Regions from separate parts of the Gordonia caeni genome, predicted to be linked through region 1. Evidence: predicted binding sites of a transcription regulator. Region 1 holds the regulator's gene; the other holds the start of a gene.
The links. Region 1 encodes LexA, which represses DNA repair genes until DNA is damaged. Its sites were predicted from a motif close to CGAACANNTGTTCG; they were not measured.
Positions count from the first base shown of each region.

Region 2: a site for LexA is predicted at 2,719-2,732, ahead of ABD732_RS14405 (HNH endonuclease signature motif containing protein). Genes of this name have one in related genera too.

Region 1 is NZ_BAAAZW010000005.1:247,520-255,079, reverse strand. It holds gene hrpA (ATP-dependent RNA helicase HrpA) at 1-2,913, shown strand, start outside; gene nrdR (transcriptional regulator NrdR) at 2,953-3,417, opposite strand; gene ABD732_RS10185 (LysM peptidoglycan-binding domain-containing protein) at 3,472-3,762, opposite strand; gene lexA (transcriptional repressor LexA) at 4,195-4,893, shown strand; gene ptsP (phosphoenolpyruvate--protein phosphotransferase) at 4,988-6,694, opposite strand; gene ABD732_RS10170 (DeoR/GlpR family DNA-binding transcription regulator) at 6,815-7,560, shown strand, end outside.
Region 2 is NZ_BAAAZW010000008.1:176,327-183,886, forward strand. It holds gene ABD732_RS14395 (energy-coupling factor ABC transporter ATP-binding protein) at 1-503, opposite strand, end outside; gene ABD732_RS14400 (biotin transporter BioY) at 500-1,099, opposite strand; gene ABD732_RS14405 (HNH endonuclease signature motif containing protein) at 1,293-2,663, opposite strand; gene ABD732_RS14410 (crotonase/enoyl-CoA hydratase family protein) at 2,838-3,641, opposite strand; gene ABD732_RS14415 (VOC family protein) at 3,926-4,399, opposite strand; gene ABD732_RS14420 (nuclear transport factor 2 family protein) at 4,451-4,936, opposite strand; gene ABD732_RS14425 (FAD-dependent oxidoreductase) at 4,946-6,706, opposite strand; gene ABD732_RS14430 (mycofactocin-coupled SDR family oxidoreductase) at 6,721-7,560, opposite strand.

The DNA.
Region 1 (7,560 bases):
GCACAGATCGTGCCGCTGTACGCCCGACTGTCGGTAGCCGAACAGCAGAAGGTCTTCGCTCCGTCCGACGGGCGGCGGATCGTGCTGGCCACCAACGTCGCCGAGACTTCGCTGACGGTCCCCGGCATCCGCTACGTGATCGACACCGGGACTGCGCGGATCTCGCGGTACTCCACCCGGACCAAGGTGACCCGGCTCCCGATCGAGAAGATCTCGCAGGCCAGTGCGCGGCAACGGGCCGGCCGCTGCGGGCGCGTGGCCCCCGGCATCTGTATACGTCTCTATTCCGAGGACGACTTCGACGCCCGCCCCGAGTACACCGACCCGGAGATCCTGCGCGCGAACCTCGCCGCCGTCATCTTGTCGATGCTCTCCCTGCGGCTCGGTGACGTCGCCGAGTTCCCGTTCGTACAGCCACCGGAGAAGCGGGCGATCACCGACGGGATGGCGCTGCTGTCCGAACTCGGTGCCGTCACCGGACTCGATTCGGCGGATGCGAGTCTCACCGAGGTCGGCCGCGCCCTCGCCCGGCTCCCGGTCGACCCGCGGCTGGCCCGCATGTTGGTGGCCGGCCGCCAGAACGGCTGCCTGGACCACATCCTGGTGATCGCCGCGGCCTTGTCGCTGCCCGACGTCCGGGAGCTCCCCTCGGACAAGCGCGAGGCCGCCCAGGCCGCGCACCGGCAGTACACGGTGCCCGGCTCGGAGTTCCTGGGACGCCTCAAACTCTGGGAGCACCTCCAGGAACGGCGTGCGGCGCTGTCGGGCAACCAGTTCCGCCGCGAGTGCGAACGCGGCTTCCTGCACTATCTGCGCATCCGCGAATGGCTCGACCTGCACCGCCAACTGCGCCGGACCGTCCGCGATCTCGGCTGGGAGGTGCCCGAGACGACGTCCGATCCGGCGGCCGTCCACCGCAGCCTGCTGACCGGTCTGCTCACCAATATCGGTGCCCGCCAGGGCGACACCCGTGACTTCCTGGGCACCCGGGGCACCAAGTTCGCCGTCTTCCCCGGTTCGCCGCTCGCCTCCAAGCCGCCGGCTTTCGTGATGGCCGCCGAACTGGTGGAGACCTCGCGGCTCTTCGCCCATACCGTCGCCTCGATCGACCCGGAGTGGGTGGAAGAGGCCGCCGGCGACCTGGTGACGCGCACCTACAGCGAGCCCGCATGGTCGTCGCGCCGCGGTGCGGTGATGGCCAACGAGAAGGTGAGCCTCTACGGCGTCCCGCTGGTCGCCGCCCGGCGCGTCAACTATGCGCGTATCGATCCGGTCGAGTCGCGGGCGATCTTCCTGCAGGCCGCCCTGGTGGAGGGACGCTGGCGCACCGGTCACGAATTCTTCGCCCACAACCGTGCACTGCTCGCCGAGGCCGAGGAACTGGAGAACCGTGCCCGGCGCAACGTCCGGCTCAGCGACGGCGACCTCTACGACTTCTACGACGCCCGGGTTCCGGCCAAGGTGGTGTCCGCGCGGCACTTCGACTCGTGGTGGAAGAAGGAGAGCCGCGCCAACCCGCGCCTGCTCCACCTCGACGAGGCCGGTCCCGCCGTAGCCGCCGGTCCCGCTGCCGCCGACTTCCCCAACGCCTGGCAACAGGGACAGACGCAGCTGGAACTGCGCTACAACTTCTCCCCCGGCGCCGACGACGACGGCGTGACCGTCCTCATCCCGCAGCCCCTGCTCGAACACCTGCACGCGGGCGGATTCGACTGGCTGGTCCCCGGGCTGCGCAGCGAGCTGGCCACCGCCTTGATCCGCTCCCTGCCCAAGGGACTGCGCAAGTCGCTGTCGCCGGCGCAGCAGTACGCCGACCTGGTCCTCGAGCGGATCAAGCCCCGAGCCGAACCACTCCTGCCCGCCCTCGCCCGGGAACTCGGAGACATCGCCCGCATCAGCCTGTCCCCCAGCGATTTCCGCACCGACACGCTGCCCGCGCACCTGCGCATGCACTTCGCCGTCACGGACTCGGGTGGCGCGATCGTCGGGCGCGCCGACCGGCTCGACGAGCTCCGCCGCGAGTTCGGCGGCCGGTCGACCGCTCCGAACGCCGCGCCCGTCCACCGCCGCTGGACGGCCGACGGCATCGGCACACTGGCCGACCAGCGCGAAGAGCAGGTGGCGGGCCAGCCCGTCGTCACGTATCCGACGCTGCGACCGGCCGGTGACGGCGTACGTGTGGTGGACGCGACCACCATCGCGGCCCGCGACGCGGGATTGCGCGCCGGCATCGCCGTGCTGTTGGAGCAGTCGGTCGGACCGCTGAGCAAGAAGATCACCGGAAGCCTTCCACCCGCCGAACGGCTGGTGCTTTCGCAGAGCCCGTACCCGAACACCGAGGCGCTGCTGGCCGACTGCACACGGCGTGCGGTCGCCGACGCCTTGACCGAGCCCGGCGTGACGGCGATCCGCAGCCCCGACCAGTTCCGTGAGCTCGCCGAGCGGCTGTCCCCACAGATCCGTGCCGCCGCCCCGGAGCACTTCACGCACGCGGTCCGGGCGCTGGCCGAGACCGGCCCATTGCGCGCTGAGATCGACCAGCATGCCGGCTCGACCGCGGCCGACGACGTCGCCGACCAACTTGCGGAGCTCGTCTTCGACGGCTTCGTCGGCGTCACACCGCTGAGTCGGCTCAAGCACCTGCCGCGCTATCTGACCGCTGCCCGGCTACGCCTGGAATCGCTGCCCGGGTCGGCGGCCCGGGACACCGCCGCACTCGACACCGTGGACCGGGTGATCGCGCGGTGGAATCAGCGGCTGGCGCAGGTTCCGGCCAATCGGCAGGACGCTCTCAACGAGCTCGCGCACTGGCAGGTGGAAGAGTTGCGGGTCAGCCTGTTCGCGCAGCAACTCGGCACCGACGGGCCGATCTCGGAGAAGCGGGTGAGCAAAGCACTCGAAAGCTTCCGCTGAAGCCTTCCCGCGGAGGCCTTCCCGGAGTACCTGGATTCCTCAGCCGACGGGTTCGCGACTGCGGTCTTTGCGGAGATCGTCGATCTCACGCTGGAAGTCGTCGGCGGACTCGAAGGACCGGTAGACCGACGCGAACCGGAGGTAGGCGACCTCGTCGAGATCGCGGAGCGGCCCCAGGATGGCCAAGCCCACCTCGTTGCTGGGGACCTCTGCCGAGCCGGAGGCACGGACCGTGTTCTCCACGGCCTCGGCGAGCTGCGCGAGTGCGTCCTCGTTCACCTGGCGTCCCTGGCAGGCGTGGCGCACGCCCTTCATCACCTTCTCGCGACTGAAGGGCTCGGTGACACCGTTGCGTTTGACCACCGCGAGAACGGCGGCTTCCACAGTGGTGAATCGGCGCCCGCACTCCGCGCAGGCGCGGCGCCGCCGGATGGCCGTGCCGTCGTCAGAAGCTCGCGAATCAACCACTCGAGTGTCGTCGTTCTTGCAGAACGGGCAGCGCATGCTCTCAGCGTACCCGCCCGCCCGCGACGGCCTGCGCACGCACGTCACCTGCGGTCAGCGGTAGGCGGGCACGACGAGCGCCTGCCCCGGCCGGAGGCCGGTGCTCTGCAGATCGTTGAGATCGCGGACAGTGGCGATCACCGAGGCGGCGGGCAGATCGGGCGCGATCCGAGCGGCCACCGACGACAGCGACTCACCGCTGCGCACGTGCACCACCTCGGTGGCCGACGGCGTCTGCTGAACCGCATGCTGGTAGTCGTCGCCGACCATGCCGAGGACGGAGACGAACACGGCCAGACCGAGTCCGGTGAGTACGCCGGCGACCCAGCGGCGGCGCACCGACACTCGCGGAGTGTTCGAACGGGCGCGCTCCGCGCGCCCCGAGGCGCGTGCACTTGTTCGAACGCCGTAAAGGTCCACACGCTGGGTGATCATCGGGGTCCGTGCGGGCACCGCCGGCCCGTTCGACCGGGTGTGCGGGCGGCGCCCCGTGGGGCGGCAGGAGGGCGCGGGGCGCCCGGCGGGCCGTTCGGTCCGGGTCCGGATGACCGGAACATCGCAGGTCATCACCCGTGCGTCGACGGTCGGCACAGCCCCCGCGGTCCGGGTGGTCAGCAGTTCGGTCATCGGAAACTCCCATCGCTCGTGTGTTCGATGAACTCTTGTTCGATAGTTAACACCACGGGTCGGACAAACTCCGCGACACGTCGAACAATTGTTTGAATTCTGTGACCTACTCGACTAAATTGGGGATCACCCCGAGGAAAGGAACCTTCGATGAAGGACGGACCGCAGAACACGTCGAACGTGGACCCGCTGCTGTCGACCGCGACCCTGGAGGCCTCTCTGACGCAGCGGCAGCGAGAGGTTCTCGAGTACATCCGGTCCTCGGTGCGCGAGCGCGGCTACCCGCCGAGCATCCGCGAGATCGGCGAAGCGGTGGGCCTCACCTCCACCTCGTCGGTGGCCCATCAGCTGCGCACCCTCGAGCGCCGCGGACTGCTCAAGCGCGATCCGCACCGTCCGCGTGCGGTGAATGTGCGCGACGACCATCGCACGCCCCCGTCCGGTGACGACACGCGGGCCGATCCGAGCCAGCCGGCTCCGGCCTTCGTGCCGGTGCTGGGCCGGATCGCCGCCGGCGGCCCGATGCTGGCCGAGCAGGCCGTCGAGGACGTCTTCCCGCTCCCCAAGGAACTGGTCGGCGAAGGCTCGCTGTTCCTGCTGCGGGTGGTCGGCGAATCGATGGTCGACGCCGCCATCTGCGACGGTGACTGGGTGGTGGTCCGCCAGCAGAACGTCGCCGAGAACGGCGACATCGTGGCCGCCATGATCGACGGCGAGGCCACCGTCAAGACCTTCAAGCGAGTCGACGGCCACGTCTGGCTGATGCCCCACAACGAGCACTTCGAACCCATTCCGGGCGACGACGCCGCCGTTCTGGGCAAGGTCGTGACCGTCCTTCGCCGGATCTGACCTGCCGCCAGGCCGGGTCTCGACTCCGCTCGACCACCGGCTTCTTCGGTGATCGAGCGGAGTCGGTTCGTCAGTGGTCGAGCAGGGAGTGTTCTCAGCCGAGCACGGTGCGGGCGGCATCGCGCGCCGCGGACGTACTGTCCGCGGCGACCGCGGCCTTGGCCGCCGTCACACACTGATCCAGGGTGACGCCGCCGAGCTTCACGCCCACCGCGGGCGCGGCCGCCGGGGCCGACGACAGCGAGGTGACGCCGAGTCCCACCAGGACGCACGCGAGCAGCGGGTCTGCCGCCGCCTCGCCGCAGACCCCCACCTGCTTGGACTGCGCGGCACCCGCGGCGCCGACGCGCTCGATCAGGGCCAGCACCGCGGGCTGCCACGGATCGGTCAGCGAAGCGAGTTCGGGCGACATCCGGTCGGCCGCCATCGTGTACTGGGTGAGGTCGTTGGTGCCGATGGACACGAAGTCGACCTCGGCCAGGATCTGGTCGGCCTGCACCGCTGCCGACGGTACTTCGACCATCACTCCGGGCACCAGACCACGCGCACGCACCAGCGCCGCGAACTCGCGGGCCTCGCCCACGGTGGCGATCATCGGGGCCATCACCCACGGCACCGCCGAGGTGCCCTTCGCCGCGGCGGCGATCGCGTCGAGCTGATGCTCGCGGATCTCCGGATTCGACAGGATGATGCGGTTGCCCCGCACCCCCATCGCCGGGTTCGCCTCGTCCGGGTGGGTGACGAACTTGAGCGGCTTGTCCGAGCCCGCGTCGAGCGTCCGGATGACCACCTTGTCGCCGTCGAAGGCGTCGATCACCGAGCGGTAGAGGTCGGTCTGCTCGGCCACCGACGGTTCGTCGGAGCGATCCAGGAAGGCGAGCTCGGTGCGGAACAGCCCGACACCCTCGCAGACCCCGCGCTCGGCGGCGGCCCGGGCCGAAGGTCCGTCGGCCACGTTGGCCAGGATCAGGACCCGATGCCCGTCGGCCGTCTGCCCCGGCCCGCGCCAGGACGCCGCCGCCTCGGCGACGCGCCCGGCCTCGGCGACCGCCGAGGTGATGGTCTTCGGATCGGGGTCGATGCCCACCACGCCGCGTTCGCCGTCGACGAAGGCGGTGGCGCCGGCGGGGATGTCGTTCAGGTCGGCGATGGCCACCACGCACGGGATACCGAGCTGCCGGGCGATGATCGCCGTGTGGCTCGACGGGCCTCCGAGACGGGTGGCCAGGGCGATCACTCGCGCCGGGTCCAGGCCCGCGGTGTCGGCCGGCGCCAAGTCGTCGGCACACAGGATGGACGGCTCGTCGGGATTGGGGATGCCCGGCTCCGGCATGCCCAGGAGCTCGGCCACCACACGGTCGCGGATGTCCTTGAGGTCGGTGACGCGCTCGGCCATCAGGCCGCCGAGCTTGGTGAACATCGCGGCGATCTGGTCGATGGCCTCGACCGTGGCGGCGGCGGCGGGGGTGCCGTCGGCGATCAGTTTGCCCGCGGTGCCGAGCCACGCGCGGTCCTTGGCCAGGGAGGCGGTCGCCGCCAGGACCTCGGCGGAACTACCAGTGCTGGCCGAGGCCCGCGCCGAGAAGCGGTCGGCCACGGTGGTGGCCGCAGCGCTGAACTTCTCCTGTTCGGCCTCGCGGTCGTCAGGTGCCACCGTGGCCGCGGCGTCGATGTCGAATTCCGGCATCCCGGCCGGCCGGATCACCGGCCCGTACGCCAGTCCCTGCACGACCGGCGTGCCGTGCACCACCCGTGATGCCCCGAAGTTCTCCGCCGATCCCATCGATTCCACCTTTCTCATGTGACTGAGATTACAAACTTCTCTTGACGTGTCAACATATACGAAGGTAAACACAGATGTAACCAAACGGGGTTCGGGACACCGGTGCCCGTATTCGAGGACTCTACTCAGGACGGCGACGTGTACGCGGAGGAACGCCAACAGGCCATCGCAGGGGAGGTGCGCGCTCGCGGCCGGGTCGCGGTCACCGAGCTCGCCGAGCGCTTCGACGTGACCGGCGAAACAGTGCGCCGCGACCTCGCGTCGCTGGCCCAGCAGGGGCTGCTGGTGCGCGTCCACGGCGGGGCCGTGCGCCCCGACGTCGCCGCGATCGGTGCCGAACCCGACCTGCAGGAGCGCGAACAGTCCATGCTCGCCGAGAAGACCGCCATCGGCGCCGCCGCCCAGGCGTTCCTGCCGCCCGCCGGCGGCTCGGTGCTCTTCGATGCCGGCACCACGACGCTGCGGGCCGCGCTGGCGCTGGATCCGGATCGCGACCTGGCCGTGGTGACCAACGCGATCCCCCTCGCGGCCCACCTGTCGACGCTGCCGCGCTGCGAGGTCACCTTCGTCGGCGGACGGATCCGCGGTAAGACGCAGGCCGCCGTCGGCGTCGAGACCGTCGACGCCTTCCGGCGGCTCCGCGTCTCGGTGGCCTTCCTCGGTACCAACGGTCTGAGCCGCACCCACGGACTGTCGACCCCCGATCCCGATGAGGCGGCCGCCAAGCGTGCCATGATCGCGGCCGCGGACCGGGTGGTGCTGCTCGTCGACTCCTCGAAGTTCAACCGAGAGGATCTGGTCAGCTTCGGCGCACTCAGCGACGTCGACGCGCTCGTGACCGATCCCGGGCTCGACGACTCCCTGCGCGCCGAACTCCAAGCGCT
Region 2 (7,560 bases), on a different contig from region 1:
CGCAGGTCGAGCATGGTGGTGGGTTCGTCGGCGATCAGGATCGACGGCCCGATCACCATGATCGAGGCCAGGGCGAGGAGCTGCTTCTGACCTCCGGACAGGGTGTGCGACGGCTGGTCGGCGTGGTCGGCCAGGCCGAAGTCGGCGAGGGTCGCCAGGGCCCGTTCCCGGCGCTGCCGCTTGTCCTTGGTGACCCGCGTGAGGGACAGTTCGATGTCTTCGCGGACCGTCGGCATGATGATCTGCCGATCCGGGTCGGAGAAGATGAAGCCGACCTGCCGGCGCACTTTGCGTTTGTTCTTGGCGACGTTGAGGCCGTTGACGGTGACGGTGCCGGAGTCTGGGGACACCAGGCCGTTCATCATGCGGGCCAGGGTGGACTTGCCGCTGCCGTTGGCGCCGATGATGCCGATGCGGTGCTCGGCGAGTTCGAGGGTGACCCCGCGCAGCACCGGGCGATCGGTGAAGGCGTGGGTGACGTCGTCGAACTCGATGGAGGTCATGCCGGCGTGACGGGCTCAGCGGGTCGCGGGCGGAGCGGGTGAATCAGACCGGGGCGACCGCGGTGGACGGCGGCGGCGACCAGTGCGGCGATCACCGCTTTGATCACGTCGCCGGGGACCAGGGCGGCGTGGGTCGTGACGATCACGTACCGCAGCGACTCATCGGTGCGGGCGAGAAGGCCGATGATGCCGCAGATGTAGATCACCACGACGCCGCCGAGGAAGTTGATCAGGAAGCCCAGCCACACCCGGTAGCGCGGCATCATGAACGCGGTCAGCACGCCGATGACGATGACGCCGGGCAGGAACCCCAGGAAGTAGCCGGCGGTCGGCGAGGCGAGCGCGACCTGGCCCGAGCGGCCGCCTGCGAGGATCGGCAGGCCTGCGATCGCCAGCACCATGAAGATCACGACGGCGGCCGTGCCCTTCTTGGGGCCGAGGACGGCACCGGCCAGCATCACACCCATCGTCTGCAGGGTGATCGGGATGCCGCTGGCCAGGTTGAACGCTCCCGGCAGACCGAGCACCGCGATCAGGGCAGCGAAGACCGCGGCCTGCGCGAGGTCGTTGACGGTGAATTTCAGGTAGCCGGGCACCCGCTAAGCCTAAGGGTGGCCTTGGTGTGCTGGACAGTGGGCCCGGGGCCCGTATGGAGTTCTCAAAGAACGTGCACCCTCCCGGTGAGGGGAGAGCTGGAGTCCGCGTGAGCGGACGAACGTGATGTGCTGCTCTCGGAAGGTGGGTGTCGTCGCGTACGGGACGACGGTCGGCGGATTCCACGGAGGGACGTCAGGCGGCGTGCGGTAGGTCGGTCATGGTCCTTCGCGCCTGGGAGCGGAGCGGTTCGCGGTGGCGGCGCGGGTGCTCGGGGTCCAGGGGCGGGGTGAACCACGGGTGGCGGTCGGGGCCGAGGAACACCTCCCAGCCGGTGTGGTGGATCAGGGTGTGGTGCATGCGGCAGAGCAGGACGCCGTTGTCGACGCAGGTGCTGCCGCCGTCCTCCCAGTGGTCCATGTGGTGGGCGTCGCACCACGATGCGGGGCGGCCGCAGCCGGGGAAGGCGCAGCCGCGGTCGCGCACGGCGAGCGCGCGGCGGATGGCCGGCGGGAACAGGCGCTGGGTGCGCCCCACGTCCAGGGGCGCGTCAGCGGCGTCGACCAGGACGTCGGTGAGGGCTCCGTCGCAGGCGAGGATGTCGGCGGTCGCCGCGGTGATCGGGCCGGTGAAGCCCAGGGTGTCGGCGTCGTTCGGGTGGGCGCCGCCCTCGGGGATCGCGGTAAGGGTCGCCTCGGGCAGCCACATCCGTGCGGGGCGGATCAGGGTGACGTGCGGCAGCACGCCGCCGGAGCTGGGGCGTTCGGAGCCGGCCAGGTAGGTGCGGATGATCTGGCCGAGGGCGTCGGCGCGCCGGCGGCTGGGCGGTCGCGGGTCGGGGGTGCCGTCGGGCAGCGGGACCGGACGGCACAGCGGGTCGAGGGCGGCCTGGAGCTCTTCGCCGGTGACCACGTCGAGGTCGAGGGTGGCGGCGATCCGGCCCTCGTCGTTCTGGTGGAGCGTCATGTCGTTGAGGTCGTAGTTCTCGGCGACCGGGACGTGGTCGGCGGCGGGCTCGGTGGGAGCCAGGGTGATCGCGATCTCGCGGGCGCGGTGGGCGATCGCGGCCGGACTGGTCTGGATCTTCAGCGAGGTGACGATCTCGGTGCGCTGGTCGTCGTCGAGCTCGACGCGGTCGGTGATGTGGGTTAGTCCCTTGCCGATGGCGTCGGCGTGCTCGATGCCCAGGGCGCCGTCACGCAGGGCGTGGGTGACGGTGGGCAGAGTGTGGGCCGCGCGGCCGACCCGGGCGGCGCGGTAGGCGGCCGACGGGGCGACGCCGATCGCGGTGAGCAGATCCGCGCCGGTCTTGAGGCGCTTGCGGGCCGGGATGCCCAGTCGCTCGGCGGTGGCGACGCTCGTGGCGATCAGATACTCGGCCACGTTGCGCAGGCGCACGGCGGTGACCACGACGGCCAGGATGTCGGGCTCGTCGAACACCTGCCGCGGGTCACTGAGGAGTTCGCCGAGCGTGCGGTCGCGCGGCGCGCCGCCGTCGAGGTCGGTGGTCGGGGAGAGGTCGTCGATCAGGTCGTCGGTGAGTCGGGTGAGGATGGCAGCGTCCACGGTGAGGGCCCCTTCTCTGCTGTTTCCTGATTCCAGAATAAGGCCACAAAGAGATAGATCACATGTTCGAATACGCCAAACTTCGAGACCCAGATTTGGAGGGTTCTGAGGGAACCGTCGGGCCGCTGGTGCGGTGGTCAGGGCCGGTGGTCACCGGGGTCCAGAGTTGGGGGGTTACCGCGCCTGCCAGACCGGCGCACGCTTCTCGGCGAAAGCCAACGGGCCCTCCATGGCGTCGGCGCTGGAGAAGACCGTGCCGAGCTCGTCGGTGTTGGCGCGCCAGCGTTCGCTCTCGCCCGCGATCTCGCCGTCGGCCAGACGGACGGCCAGGCGTTTGGACGCCTGCACCGCCAGCGGGGCGTTCTCCGCGATCTCCCGGGCCAATTCTCCGGCGGCGGCGAGCAGATCGACCTGGGGGACCACGCGGTTGACCAGTCCGTACTCCAGTGCCTGAGCGGCGGTGATGGGACGTCCGGTCAGCAGCAGTTCCATGGCGATCTTCCTCGGCATCGCCTCGACGATGCGGAAAGCACCGCCGGCTGCGGCGAAGATCCCCCGTTTGACCTCGGGCAGCCCGAATGAGGCGCCGTCGGCGGCGACTGCCAGGTCGCAGGACAGAACGAGTTCGGTACCGCCGCCGAGCGCAGTTCCGTTGACCGCGGCGATCAGCGGGGTGCTGATCGGATGGGAGACGACTCCGGCGAAGCCCCAGCGGTTGTGCGACGGGTCGGTGGCGCCGATGTTCTCGCCGCGGGAGAGTGCCTTCAGGTCGGCGCCGGCGCAGAACGACTTGTCGCCCGCGCCGGTGAGGATGATCGCCCGCACGTCGGGATCGAGGTCTGCGGCCTCCAAAGCGATCCCAAGTGCATCGGTGACGGCGCTGTTGATCGCGTTCCTCGCGTCCGGCCGGTTGATCGTGAGGGTGCGGACGTGGCCTGTCTGCTCCACCAGAACGGCGTGGTCGGTTGATTCGGTCATGGTCACTCCTCGGGACGACAGGGGCAGGGCAACGGCCAGTAAGCTCCAGGGCAGCCGGGGTTGGTCGATCCAGCGTCTGGGCAAGGCTCACGAGACATCTGGTTTCTACCGACCCTAGAGGGTTCTGTTCCCGCAGAGAGGTGTTGCGGCCATCTGGGTCATGACGGGAGTCGAGGGCCGTCGCACCACGAACCACCACCCAGCGAAACGCCGACCTCATCCGCTGGGCGAAGACCGCGAACGGTCCCGCGGAGAAGATGAAAGATCGGCGAATCGCCGCGACTTCAGTTGCGCGGCAGGGAGTCCAGGAAGCTCATGTCCGAATCGAGCACCACGTACTCCTGGTACACGCCGAGCGTGTCGCGGGTGTCGGCGTACGCGAAACGGCCGCTCTCGCCGAAGCTGCCGTCCACCGCGATCGTCACTCCTCGCTCGCGGTCGGCGGCGAGCGCCTTCTCGTACTCGTCCACCGTGTCGAACCGATTGCAGAGGTGGTGGAACTTGAGGACGTACTCGCCGCTGGCCGGCAGGTGTCGCGTGTACAGGTCGGTGGGACCCGAGACCGGTTCGATGATCTCGAACTGCACGTCTGCGACGTAGCCGAGCGCCACGTCGATCACCAGCGGATCCCCGTCGAAGACGTCGAGCGAGAAGCCCCGGAAAACCGCCAGGTCGACGCCCTGCTCCTCCTTGAAGACTCTCGCTGCCCGCTCGACGTCGTTGGTGATCCAGGCGACCTGGAAAGTGTTCTTGTACAACGTGATTCCTCGAATCTGTGAGAACTCGTGCCGGAGACGCAGGGGGCGGGCTCAGTCGGGGCGACGCACCTGCTCGAAGGTGCGGTCCGGCCAGAAGAACGGAAGCCGGATGTTGGAGAACAGCCACCGGCCGTCGACCTTGCGGTACTCGTCCTCGTACATCCCGAGGAAGAGCAGCGGATTGCCGTGTCCGCCGACGGTGGTGTAGTGCCCGGTCCCGGCCTGCTGCCGGGTGAGCAGATCGATCAGGTAGCAGCGGCCGTGCGCGGTGTCCGGGCCGGTGACGGTGATCCACGGGTTGGTGACCACGTGCATCGAGTCGTAGGGCTCGCCGATCTTGCTGAACTCGTTGGTGAAGTTGGTCAGGATGGTCTCGCGCCCCACCCAGTTCCCGCCGAATTGTTCGGGGAACTCGCAGACGGCGTCTTCGCAGAACAGGCTCTGCAGACCGTCGGCGTTTTGGCTGTCGAAGTAGTTGGAGTAGGCCAGTCGTACTTGGCGGATCGCTTCGATCTCCAGCAGTTCGTCAATGGTCATGGTCGGTTCCTATCGTTCGGTGTTCTGCAGGATCTGCTTGCCGATGGCCAGGGCCAGGTAGCGGTTGTAGAAGCGGGCGAGGCCCAGATTGCCGCCGGAGAACCAGAAGCCGGGCTGGCCGGTCCGCCGCCAGATCCCGCGCAGCTCGCCTTCGTCGTCGAGACCCCACACGGGGCCGCAGCGGTCGGCGATCTCGTCGCCGAAGATCGCTCGTGCGGTGTGCTCGATGCCGCTGAAACCGGTCGCCAGGATCACCGCGTCGGCGGGGATCCGCGAGCCGTCGGACAGCTCCACCTCGGCGCCGTCGAACCCGGCCACCGAGACGCCCGAGCGGACGGCGATGGTGCCGTCGCAGATGTGCCGGCTGCAGCCGACGTCGATGTAGTACCCGCCGCCGCGGCCCAGGAACAGTCGCATGGAGCCGGTGCCGTCCTCGCCCGACGACAGCGCGAAGCCCGCCGCCGCAAGGTCGCGTTGCAGGTCGGCGTCGTACTCGGACATCGCGCCGGTAGCCGCTTGGAGTCCGGCCGTGGTGGCGTCGGACAGGTGCGGCGACGACGCGCCCAGGTAGTCCGAGATCGCGGTCGGGGGAGAGGTGTCCGAATAGGCGGCGCCCATCATGATCTCGGTGACCGCGCCGGAACTGACCACGTAGGTGGGGCCGCGCTGAATCAGCGTCACCTGATCGCCGTGGTCCACCAGATCCTGGGCGACGTCGTGCCCGCTGTTGCCGGTGCCGACCACCACGACGCGTTTGCCGCCGAAGCCGCCGCCGCGGTACTCGCTGGAATGCAGCACCGGGCCGTCGAGCTCACCGGGGATGTCGGGGATCTGCGGGACCGTCCCGCTCACGCCGGTCGCCAGGACCACGTGCGCCGGTGTCACCGTCTGCGCCGTGGTCTCTCCGTCCGAACCGGTGCGCTGGAGAGTCACCTCCCACTGGTCGCCGGTGCGGACCGCGCCGGCCACGGTGGTGGAGCACCAGACGTCGATCTCCATCGCCGAGGCGTAGAGCTCGAGCCAATCGCCCATCTTCTCCTTCGGGGTGAACACCGGCCAGGTCTCCGGATACGGGAAGAAGGGGAGCTGGTCGTAGTGCACGGGGTCGTGCAGGACCAGCGAGTCGTAGCGGCGCCGCCAGTTGTCGCCGACCCGCTCCTCCTGGTCGACGACCAGAACCCGCAGGCCCATCGCGCCGAGGTAGGCGGCCAGGCCGAGGCCGCTGTGCCCGGCGCCGACGACGAGGACGTCGGGCTGTCCGTCGGCCAGTTCCGCTGCGGCGGCACGACGTTTGTGCCAGGTGCGGCCGTCTGTCGGGTTGCCGTCGGGCCGGTTGCGGCCGGCGGCGAAGGGCAGCTCCGTGAGGTCCTCGAGGGTGGTGAACAACGATGCCGCGAGCCACTGGCCGCCGGACTCGACCAGCCGGACCAGTCCCTGCCCCCGGCCGTCGGCGGTCTCGAAGGACAGGAAGGCGGTGATCACGCCGTCGGCGGTCGGCAGCATCGCGACGAAGTCGGCGGGGGCCGCGACCACGACCGGGCTGCGGAGCGTTCCGCGGGCCGAAGCGAGGAGGTCGCCGAGCGCCGGGCGGCCCTGCAGACTGTGCAGGTCGCCGGAGAAGGCGAGCAGGTCCCGCCACCAGGCGTCGTCGGTGAACAGTGCGGCGGCCTCACTCCCGCCGGATTCGAGTGCGGCGGTGAAGCGTTCGGCCCAGGCGGCGGCGACGGTGGCGTCGTCTGTGACGTCGGGGGTCACCAGAGTGTCGGTCATCAGAGGCCTTTCGATTACTTGATGCAGTAGCCGGCGTCGACTTTGAGTTCGGTGCCGGTGACGTAGCGGGCCTCGTCGGACGCGAGGAAGAGCAGAGCGTTGCTGATGTCGATGGGGTCGACCCACGGCACCGGCAGGGCGTTGGTGGTGGTGAAGACAGGGGCGGCCTGCTCCTTGGTGGGGTGCTCCTCGTCGGGCAGGAACAGCCGGAAGGTCGGCTCGTTGAGGATCATGTCGGTGCTGACCCCGGTGGGATGGATGCTGTTGACCCGGATCGAGTGCGGGGCCAGTTCGAGGGCGAGCGTCTTCATGAGGCCCACGACGCCGTGCTTGCTGGCCGTGTAGGGCGCGACGTTCGGGGTCCCTTTGATGCCGGCGGTGGAACTGGTGATCACGATGGAACCGCCGTTGCCCGCCTTGATCATCCCCGGAACGACGGCCTTGCAGGTGTGCCAGACGCCGGTCAGGTTGATGTCGAGGACGTCGCGCCAGTCGCCCTCGGTGACCTCGTGCGTCGGGTCGCCGAAGATGAAGATGCCGGCGTTGGCGCTGACGATGTCGATCGGGCCCAGGTCGGCGATGCCGTTGGCGACCACCTCGGCGACGGCCTCGTAGTCGCGCACGTCCGCGGTCGCCGAGACGATCCGCCCGCCGAACTGCTTGACGATGTCGATGGTCTCGGCCATGTCGTCGGGGGAGGCGCCCGGGTACAGACGCTCCACGCTGGGGACGGGGGCGCACAGATCGAGCGCCAGAATGTCGGCGCCCTCCTGTGCCAGCCGGACCGCGTGACTGCGTCCCTGTCCGCGCGCTGCTCCGGTGATGAAGGCGACCTTGCCGTCCAACCTGCCCAT